2 linked regions of the Acuticoccus sp. I52.16.1 genome follow. The protein of the gene in region 2 interacts with the protein of the main gene of each other region in a pairwise test. Links are inferred from orthologs where the notes say so. Each region holds a gene or a part of one and is shown on either strand. Other genes may lie near its edges.

The links. Proteins that work in one complex are often made in the same cells at the same time.
Region 1: the proteins of MRB58_RS08470 (region 2) and ndk interact in binary tests that used the Escherichia coli proteins (3 or more experiments, as listed by UniProt). The link is inferred for Acuticoccus sp. I52.16.1 from one-to-one orthologs.

What each region holds. Positions count from the first base shown.
Region 1 is NZ_CP094828.1:1,020,080-1,024,409, reverse strand. Bases 1,152-3,983 are described here. They hold ndk (nucleoside-diphosphate kinase), read left to right. Parts: upstream 1,152-2,272; coding sequence 2,273-2,695; downstream 2,696-3,983. Other genes in these bases: MRB58_RS04575 (glutathione S-transferase family protein), read left to right, coding at 3,244-3,870; MRB58_RS04580 (VOC family protein), read left to right, coding at 2,703-3,182; MRB58_RS04590 (DinB family protein), read right to left, coding at 1,649-2,152; MRB58_RS04595 (glycosyl hydrolase family 8), read right to left, coding at 1,152-1,570. Outside these bases: MRB58_RS04600 (ABC-F family ATP-binding cassette domain-containing protein), read right to left, coding at 1-371; more of MRB58_RS04595, read right to left, coding at 458-1,151; MRB58_RS04570 (CoA ester lyase), read right to left, coding at 4,280-4,330. UniProt on the Escherichia coli protein: Major role in the synthesis of nucleoside triphosphates other than ATP. The ATP gamma phosphate is transferred to the NDP beta phosphate via a ping-pong mechanism, using a phosphorylated active-site intermediate.
Region 2 is NZ_CP094828.1:1,894,118-1,899,495, forward strand. What follows is about bases 1,141-4,084. They hold MRB58_RS08470 (5-formyltetrahydrofolate cyclo-ligase), read right to left. Parts: upstream 2,920-4,084; coding sequence 2,362-2,919; downstream 1,141-2,361. Other genes in these bases: MRB58_RS08460 (acyl-homoserine-lactone synthase), read right to left, coding at 1,141-1,253; MRB58_RS08465 (TIGR00282 family metallophosphoesterase), read right to left, coding at 1,445-2,266; MRB58_RS08475 (DMT family transporter), read right to left, coding at 2,916-3,857; MRB58_RS08480 (alpha/beta hydrolase fold domain-containing protein), read left to right, coding at 4,029-4,084. Outside these bases: MRB58_RS08455 (LuxR family transcriptional regulator), read left to right, coding at 1-363; more of MRB58_RS08460, read right to left, coding at 603-1,140; more of MRB58_RS08480, read left to right, coding at 4,085-4,910; MRB58_RS08485 (hypothetical protein), read right to left, coding at 4,971-5,378. UniProt on the Escherichia coli protein: Involved in the removal of 5-formyltetrahydrofolate.

The sequences.
Region 1 (4,330 bases), 870 kb from region 2 along the record:
GATTCGGCGGAGTAGGCGTCGATGTCGGCGAGGCGGTTGTGGATCTCGCCGATGCGGTGGGGGTCGGTCGCGGTCTCGGCCTCGACCAGCAGCGCGGCGCGCTCGGTGTCGGCGGCGAGCACGGTCTCGATCAAGGTCGCGTCGTTGCCGGGCGCCTCCTGCTCGACGCGGCCGATGCGCTGGCCCTCGGCGAGGGAGATATCGCCCGATTCGGGGGACAGCTCGCCGCAGATGAGGTTGAAGAGGGTGGTCTTTCCGCAGCCGTTGCGGCCCACGAGGCCGACCTTGGCCCCCGCGGGCACGGTCGCGTCGGCGCCCTCGAGGAGGGTGCGCCCGTCGATACGGTAGGTGAGGTTGCGGATCGTCAGCATGGCCGGAACTATCGTCACCGCCGCGCCGAAGGCAAGCGCGACATGCGGCCCCCCGACCCTCCCGCGACCCTCGTGTGGCAGCCCGGTCAGATCGGGATGCAGCGGGGATACTTGGTGTAGAGCTGGTGGATCACCAGGAGCTGGAGCGCGGAGCTGAAGTAGGTTTCGGGGCGGAACGCGAAGAACCGCATCGGCACCTGCGTCCCGGTCGCCGCGCAGTGGACGGCAGCGGCGATCAGCTCGTAGCCGGTGCCCGCGAGGTCCGCCGTGCGCACGCCGCGGTGCGGATCGTAGATGCCGGGGACCGCGCCATGGCTGGCGAAGCGGCGGTCGACGATCCGCAGGAGCTCGCCCTGCCTGTCCCACGGGATCGCCAGGAGGTTGATGGGGCCGCGCACCGCATCGTAGGACGCGCGCCGCGGGAAGCGCTCGGCCGGAACCGGGCTCTGCGGATCGGCCACGGAGGTCCAGTCGCTGGGGATCCACGCGTCGACCACCCGTTCATAGAAGTCCAGCCCGGCCGAAATCGCTTCGTCCCAGGGGTGCGACGGGTCGAGGTCGGCGACGATGCGCATCACGTCGAAGTGGTAGTAGGAGAGGTTCACCACCGGTCCGTCCGGCTGCGAGGGCCGGGTGAAGCCGCTGCGGCCCGGCAGCATGACGACGACCCCCTCGTGGCGCAGCAGCACCGCATCGCCGAGTGTGCTCGCGGTCTGCACCGCGGCGCGGAGGTAGTCGCCCCGGTTCCAGCGCTTGGCGGCGAGGCTGAGCATCGCCGCGATGATCAGGTCCGCGTCGGTGGCGTTGTTGCGGTCGACCACGCCGCGGCCGGGCTCGTAGCGCCAGGCGTGCAGCCCGTCGGCGTTGCGAAGGGTATCGCGCGTCCACGTCCAGATCCGGTCGAAGGTCTCGGCGTCGTTGGCATCGTAGGCGATGGCCATCCCGTAGGCCTGGCTCTCGGAGTGGGTGATGCCGCCATTCTCGGGATCGAAGACGCGGCCGTCCGGTGTCATGTAGGCAGCGAAGAAAGCGTCGGAATGCTGGCGCAGCCAGGCGTAGAATTGCGGGCTCAGCTCGCTGGCCATGGGGCCTTGGTAGAGCTGCGCCTGCGCTGCGCCCGCACCGGCCACGGCCAGCGCCACGGCCAGCGTGGCGACAAGCGCGCGCGAGCCGGCCGCCGCCTCTGCGATCCACCTCATGACGCCCTCCGCCGGCCTCGACCGATCCGGGTCAGTATTGGCAGATGGGTGGCGGGAGGGCAAAGGTGCGCCGCCGGATCAAGCCGCCGCGCCGTGCAGACGCGAGAAGTAGATGAGGTCGAGCGCCGGGGCCTCGCCGGTGAGGCGCGTGAGCATCGCGTGGACCTGGCCGCGATGGTGCGTCTGGTGGTTGAAGAAATGCACCAGCGCCGGGGCGATCGGCTCGGTCAGCGTCTCGGGCGAGGTGGCGCGCGTGTAGCTGAAGGTGGCGCCGATCGCCGCATCGGTGAGCTGATCGGCGAATGTGACGATCTCGGTGTCGAGCGTCTGGCGCATCTGCCGCAGCGTGGGGAGGTCCTCGGCCACCGTGGAATCCAGCGACAGCTGCGGCGCCGGCGTCCCGGCGAAGCGCGACAGCCAGATCAGATCGCCGACGACGAGGTGATTGAGTGTCGCCGCGATGGAGCCGAACGCGGCGCCGAGATCGGCATGGTAGTCCGCATCGGGGAGGGCGGCGGCGGCGTCGTAGACGCGCTCGTTGGCCCACCGGTTGTAGCGGGCCAGCATCGGGAATGCGTTCACGCGGGGTGCCTCCTGTTGCGGTTGTGGGCTGGGCCATCCTATAGCGAGCGCAACACCCCGGCGCGACAGTCGCCGGCGACACCACCCGACACACGCCGCCCGCGGCAACTCGAGGATACCATGGCCATCGAACGCACCTTTTCCATGATCAAGCCGGACGCCACCAAGCGCAACCTGACCGGCGCGATCACCGCCAAGCTCGAGGAGGCGGGCCTGCGCGTCGTCGCCTCCAAGCGCGTGTGGATGTCCCTGCAGCAGGCCGAGAAGTTCTACGAGGTCCACAAGGCGCGCCCGTTCTACGGCGAGCTGACCGAGTTCATGTCCTCCGGCCCGACGGTCGTGCAGGTGCTGGAAGGCGAGAACGCCATCGCCAAGAACCGCGAAGTGATGGGCGCCACGAACCCGGCCGAGGCCGCGCCGGGCACCATCCGCAAGGAGTTCGCCACCTCCATCGGCGAGAACTCCGTCCACGGCTCGGACGCCCCGGAGACCGCCGCCGAAGAGATCGCCTTCTGGTTCGGCGGCAACGAGATCGTCGGCTGAGGCTGCGATGGCCACGCAGCAACTCGTCCCCGCCCTGTGGTTCGCCTCCGAGGCGCTCAAGGCGGCAGAGTTCTACGTGGCCACCTTTCCCGACTCGGCGCTGGTGCGCACCACGCGCTGGCCGCCGGGCGGGCCCGGCCCGCAAGGCGCCGTCCTGACCGTCGAGTTCGAACTCTTCGGACAGTCGGTCACCGCCATGAACGGCGGGGTCGACAAGCCATTCACCGAAGCCCTCTCGATGACCGTCCTGTGCGACACCCAGGACGAGATCGACCGCTACTGGGACACCCTCCTCGCCGGTGGCGGCGCCCCCGCCCGATGCGGCTGGCTGACCGACCGCTACGGCCTCTCCTGGCAGATCGTCCCCACCATCCTGCGCGACTTGCTGAACGACCCCGACCCGGCCAGAGCCGCGCGCGTGGTAGCGGCGATGTTGCAAATGGTTAAACTAGACATCGCCACGCTGCAGAGCGCGCCGAACGGCTGACCCGGATCGATCCTCGACCGGGCGCGTCGGCGCGCGGCGAAAGAGAAACGGGAGGACGTTGATGGCCGAGGCTTCGATGAAACTGGTGGGGCGCATGCTCTCGCCCTACGTGCGGCGCGTCGCGATCTGGTGCGCATTGCAGGGACGCGAGATCGAGGTGCTGCCCGTCGCCGCGACCGACCCCGCCCAGGCCGACACGATCAAGAGCTTCCACCCCGGAATGCGCGTGCCCGTCCTCGTCCTGGACGACGGCACCAAGCTTCTGGAAACGATCCCGATCTGCGACTGGCTGGACGATTCGCTCCCCGACGAGCGCCTCGTCCCCGCGACCGGCATTCCCCGGCGCGACTGCATGCAGCGGATCGGCCTCGCCCACTCGTCGGTCGAGAAGGTCATCTCGCTGGTCTACGAGAAGAACCGCCGGCCCGAGGCGTTCCACTGGAAGGACTGGCAGGAGCGGGTCCTCACCCAGATCGAGGGCGGCTTCACCGCCATGGAAGCGCTCGCCCCGGAGGCCGGGTTTTTCGGCGGCGAGACACCCGACGGGTCGGACATCGCCTTCGTCTGCACCTTCCATCAGGCCAAGGCGACGAACCCCTTCCTCGTCGAAGGCCGATACCCGAAGCTGACGGCGCACGCCGAACGCGCGATGCAAATCCCGGCATTCGCCGAGACCTACCCGGGGTGACGTCGACACCCTGCGGCGGAGGCGCGCCGCCGCAGGGGCGATGGGGGCGGCACTGACGCACGCGCCGCAGGGGCTCGGGAACTCACCAAGGAACAGGGGAGGTCGCCTGTCCCTCGGAGCCGCCCATCGCTGAAGACGCCCGGCACCGGGGCGGCGCAGGCCGCAAGGCACGCTTCGCTCTTCGGCCTTGCACCCCGCACCGCCCCGGCGCTGATCGGGCTTCAGCGACGGACGGCTCCGAGGAACAGGCGACAGCGACCGCCCTGCCGTGGCGCGACGATGGGGAGATGCCGTGCGCGGGAGGCCCAGCGTCAGAGGTCGGCGTCGGGGGTCGGCGTCTCGGGTCGGCCTTCGAGGGGGGAGCGGTAGGCGGAGACGGAGGAGGCGGCGGAGGAAGCGGCGGGAAGGGTCAGCCCTCGCCGGCGCGGGCCAGCAGCTGCTGCGCGTTCACGAGGTGCGG
Region 2 (5,378 bases):
ACCAACAAGAGCAACCAGCGCGGCATCCTCTCGCTCAACACCGACGAGGACGACGACGAGTGGGAGGACTTCACCGACGAGGAGCTGCCGGCGCTGCTCGAGGTGGGCCACGTCCTCCACGTGCGCGCGACGCGGGAGATCTTCGGCGAGGCGGCGCCGACGCGGCTCAGCCCGCGCGAGAAGGAGATGCTGCACTGGATCAGCCTGGGCAAGGAAGTGCCCGACATCGCGCTGATCACCGGCCTCTCCGAGCACACGGTGCGCACCTACCTGAAGTCGGCGCGACTGAAGCTCGACGCGTCGACCATGGCCCAGGCGGTCGTCAAGGCCGAGCGGATGGGCCTCCTCAACGAAAACCCCTGACCGCCCCCGCCCCGACCAGCTCCGGGGCGGACGGGCTCGAGACGGACGAGCTCGAGAGGGACGAGCTCGGGGGGACGGACTCGGGGGCGCCGCTCCGGCGCCCGTCCCCGTCCCGCCCCTGCTCGCGTGCGGCCGGCGGCGCCGACCGCGGGTGGGCCGGCCGTGGCCGACCCCGGACCGCCGCGCGCCGTCCGCCGCGCCGCCGCGGCCGCTTCACGTCAGCGCGCGGCCGGCTCGCGTCACGCCGCCTCCCGCATCGTGCGGGCGGCGAGCTTGGGGGCCCGCTGCAGCACGCGCTCGTGGTGGCCGAGCTGGTCGCGCACCGCCTGCAGCGCATCGCGGCCGGACTCGGTCAACCCGAGCATCACCGGTGTGCTGAAGGCTTCGGTGCGACCCACGATGTCGATCCGTGCGCCGGCGCGCCGCCAGATCCGCAGGCGAACGTCGTCGAAGTTGGAGAGGAAGGTCTCGACACCGTTGCGCGCGCCGAACTCCATGCCGGCGAGCAGCATCATCCGCAGCACCTCCAGCACGCGGCGGTTGGGATAGTGCTTCTTCATCAACTCGTCATCGACGCACAGCCGCGTGATTTCCCACACGAAGGGCGATTGAAATGCAACCGCATCGGGAACGGTGGCCGAGAACACGTCTGTGAGCAACGTGGGGCCGGATGTGGGCATCAATCGTGCGGCTGCGTAGACATATTGCGCATCCGGGTCGGTATGAAACAGATAAATAGGGTTAAGATCGTCATACTGATCCCGCTCGAGCCCCCCCTCTGCTTCCACCCACTTCAGCTGCTCGCAGAACACACGATGCCGAAGATTGAACATTTGATCCAGAAGATGACCGAACTCTGCGAATTGACGCGACTCGATAGCGAAGTACATAGCATTCTCCATCAGCGGTATTGCCGATAGATAAAATGCTTATTGATTGGGTCGGTTTAGGTAAACGCTAATTAATATATGCAAGCACACGTATAGATGGCGGCCCGACCGACCCCTGCGAGTGGAATGCCACTTTATGCGCGCGTCGTTGCCGCACTATTGCGCAAAATCTTAGTCGTTTTGTGGCAGTCTCAGCCCCACGCGGTGGGGCCGGCCTCGTCTAGCTCGCCGCCGATGCGGATCGGAACGATCCAGCGGGCCAGGCCCGTCTTGTCGTCGGTTTCCACCGCGACGCCGCAGATCGTCGCGGGGCCGGTCGCCGGAGTGATGCGCTGGCCCGGCACCCGCTCGATCATGCGCCGGACGGGCTCCTCCTTGTCCATGCCGATGACGCCGTCATAAGCACCGCACATGCCAAGGTCGGTGATGAAGGCGGTGCCGCCGGGCAAGACGCGGTGATCGGCCGTCGGGCAGTGGGTGTGGGTGCCGACCACCAGCGACACGCGCCCGTCCAGCATGTGGCCGAACACCTGCTTCTCGCTCGTCGCCTCGGCGTGCACGTCGACGATCGCGGCGTCCACCTCCGAGCCCAGCGCATGCACCTCGAGCGCGGCCTCCAGCGGACGGATCGGGTCGTCGAGCGGATCCATGAAGATGCGGCCCATGACGTTGGCGACGAGGACGCGCGCGCCGTTGCGGGCGGTGAACATCGCCGCGCCGTGGCCGGGCGTTCCGGGGGGAAAGTTGATCGGCCGCAGCATGCGCGGCTGCCGCTCGATGAAGACCAGCGCCTCGCGCTGGTCCCACACGTGATTGCCGGTGGTGATCGCGTCGGCGCCCGCGTCCAAGAGGTCCTGGGCGATCTCCTCGGAGATGCCGAAGCCGCCTGCGGCATTCTCGCCGTTCACCACTACGAAGTCGAGCGACCAGCGCTCCACCAGGCGCGGCAGATGGGTCGTCACCGCCTGCCGGCCGGCCCGGCCGACGACGTCCCCCAGCACGACGATCCTCATCGAAGGCCTCGCCGCGTCGGATAATCGCAGATGTGTGTCATGTCAGGCGTCCTGCGGCGCGGTCCCGGCAAGGTCAACTCCAAATTCGGTGCACCTCAGGCGATCCGGATGAACTCCCGCTCGGTGAGGATGGCGTCGAGCCGCGCGTCGTGCGCCTCAAGCGGCAGCTCGGGCATCTCCTGCGCAGCAAACGCGATGCCGACGGTGCGCCGGCCGGGATGCGCCGCGAGATAGCGGTCGTAGTGGCCCTTGCCGTAGCCGAGCCGCCCGCCCGCCCGCGTGAAAGCCAGCAGCGGCACCAGCAGGACGTCCGGCACCACCTCCTCGCCGCCGCTGGGCTCGGTGAGGCCGAAGCCGCCGCGCTCCAGGCTGTCGCCCGCACCCATCACGAGGAACCACATACGGTCCGCGCGCACCTTGGGCAGCGCGATCCGCGCGCGCGGCGCCAACGCCTCCATCAGAGGCCGCGGATCGATCTCGTCGCGGATCGGCAGATAGCCGGAGACGACGGGGCCGGCCGGCAACTCGGCCGCGCGGGCCGCGATGGCCGCGGCCGACCCGGCGACCGTGCGGGCCGCCTCGCGCCGCCGCCGCATCGCCTCGGTGCGCAGGCGCGCCTTGACCTCGGCCGCGGTGTCGCCCACCCCCGTCATGGCCGCAGGGGCGCGCCGACTTTGCGCTCGTCGCGTTGCAGGCCGAGCCGCCGCTCGCGCAGGATGACGAAAATGCCCGAGGCCACGACGATCGTCCCGCCGATGAGCACGTAGACGCTCGGCACCTCGTCGAAGATGAAGTAGCCGAACAGCACCACCCAGATCATCGACGTATACTCGAACGGGGCGATCAGCGACGCCTCGGCGTGCTGGTAGGCCTGGGTGAGCAGCAGCTGCCCCACCCCGCCCGACACGCCGATGACGACGAGGCCGAGGAGGTCGTACCAGGTCGGCATGATCCAGGTCGGCATGGTCAGGAGCGTCATCACCGTGCCGGCGAGGAGGAAATAGAGGACGATCGTGCTCGTCGCCTCCGTGCGGGCGAGCTGACGCACGAAGACCGAGGCGAGCGCCATGAAGACCGCCGCGGCCAGCGCCAGCGCCGCGCCCAGGGCCGCCGTGTCGTTGGCGATGTCGAACCCGGCGCGGATCTGCGGGACGAGGATGACGACCACGCCCAGGAAGCCGATGCCGACGGCGGACCAGCGGTAGATGCGCACCGTCTCGCCCAGCAGGAAGGCGGCGAGCATCACCATCATCAGCGGCGCGACGTAGACGATCGCGGTCGCCTCCGGCAGCGACAGGTGCTCCAGCGCGGCGAACCACAGCCCCATCGCGAACATTCCCGCGGCCGCGCGCTTGACGTGGCCGACGACCGACTTTGTCTCCAACGCATCGTGCAGATGGCCGGTCCAGACGATGACGATGAGCACCGGGATGAGGCCGAAGAAGTTGCGCGCGAACAGCATCTGGCCGACGGGTACACGCTCGCCCACCAGCTTGACCATGGTCAGCATGACCGAGAAAATCACGACGGAGAGGACTTTCCACGTCACTCCGATGGCGGGATTGGAGGTCGTGGTCGCACGAACGGTCATGCGTCTTCTTCGTCCCCGCCGCGGCGATTTGCAAGAGCACCCGCCGGCGCCGGACGCACAATTTGATCGAAATCGTCTGACATTTCCGGGGCCCGGCATCGCCCCGCCCGATGCGGCGAACGGAACACCGGCGAGACCCCGCTCGTTGGCCCTTGCGAAAAGGGGAACATCATGCAGGAACGGCCCAGCACCCTCGATGCGGTGCGCGCCAGGATCGGCGCCATTCCCGTCACCGGCACGCCGGAGGAGCGACGCGCGGCGTTCGCGCGGCTCGCCGGGCCGCAGCCGCGCCCGGAGTCCATTCGCCTCGGAGGGATCGAGGCGCTCGCGGTCGGCGACGGGCCGACGCTCGTCTGGTTCCACGGCGGCGGCCTCGTCTTCGGCTCGCCCGAGACCCATGCGATGATGGCCGTGGCGCTCGCCGCGACCGGCATTCGCGTAGTCATGCCGCGCTACCGCCTTGCGCCCGAAGCGCGCTGGCCGGCGATGCTGGACGATGCGGCCGAGGCCGCCGTGGCGGCGCGCCGCGCGTGCGGACCGATCGTGCTCGGCGGGGTCAGCGCCGGCGGTCATCTCGCCATCACGCTCGCACGGCGGCAGCCGGGGCTGGCCGAGGGCCTGGCGCTGCTCTCGCCCAACACCGACCGCACCGGCGCCGGCCCCACCCGCACCGCCATCGCCGGCGACGCGATGTGCGACGACGCGGTGGACCGTGCCCTGGCCGACATCGCGCTCGGCCCCGAGGACCGGCACGACCCGGACGTGTCGCCGGTCTTTGCCGATCTTGGCGCGCTGCCGCCCACGCACGTGGAGGTCGGCGGGGCGGAGATCCTGCTGGGCGACAGCCTCGCCTTCGCCCAGAAAGCGGCGATCGACGGCGCGCGCGTCGCCCTGCAACTGACGCCCGGCCTCTTCCACATGGCGGCCCTGTGGCCCGACGCCTCGGACGAGGCGCGCGCGCAGCTCGGACGTCTCGGCGCCTTTACCCGCAACACGCTGACCGGCGCTCAGGCGGCGGCGCGCGCCGCTCGCCTCGAACCCGACCCGGCATGAAAAAGGCCGGGGCGACATGCGCCCCGGCCCGATTTCGTCGTCACGCGGCCGATCGCTCGCTCAGAAGCGCTCGGAGACCTGCTTGTCGAGGTCCGTGACCATCTCGTTGACCCCGTATTCCTCGGAGAGCTGCTCCACCTCGAGCATCAGCTTGGCGAGCGGGCCGCCTTGCGGGATGAACGCCTCGGCGGGCATGTCCTTCAGCTTCTGGATGAACTCCCGATAGTCGCCCTGCGCCCAGGTGTCTTCCAGCTTGTCCGGATTGCCGGCGAAGAGGAGTGCCTTGGAGCACATCGCCGGGACGGTCTTGGTCTCGCCGAGGCCGAACCAGGAGAGGTCGTAAGGTGCCTTGCGGTTGAGGTAATAGTCCGACGACCCCTTGGCGACCGCCGGGGACAGGATGCCCATCACGCTCATGCCCGCGTCGTAGGCCGCGTTGACCATGCCGTCCGTCGGGTTCGGATAGGC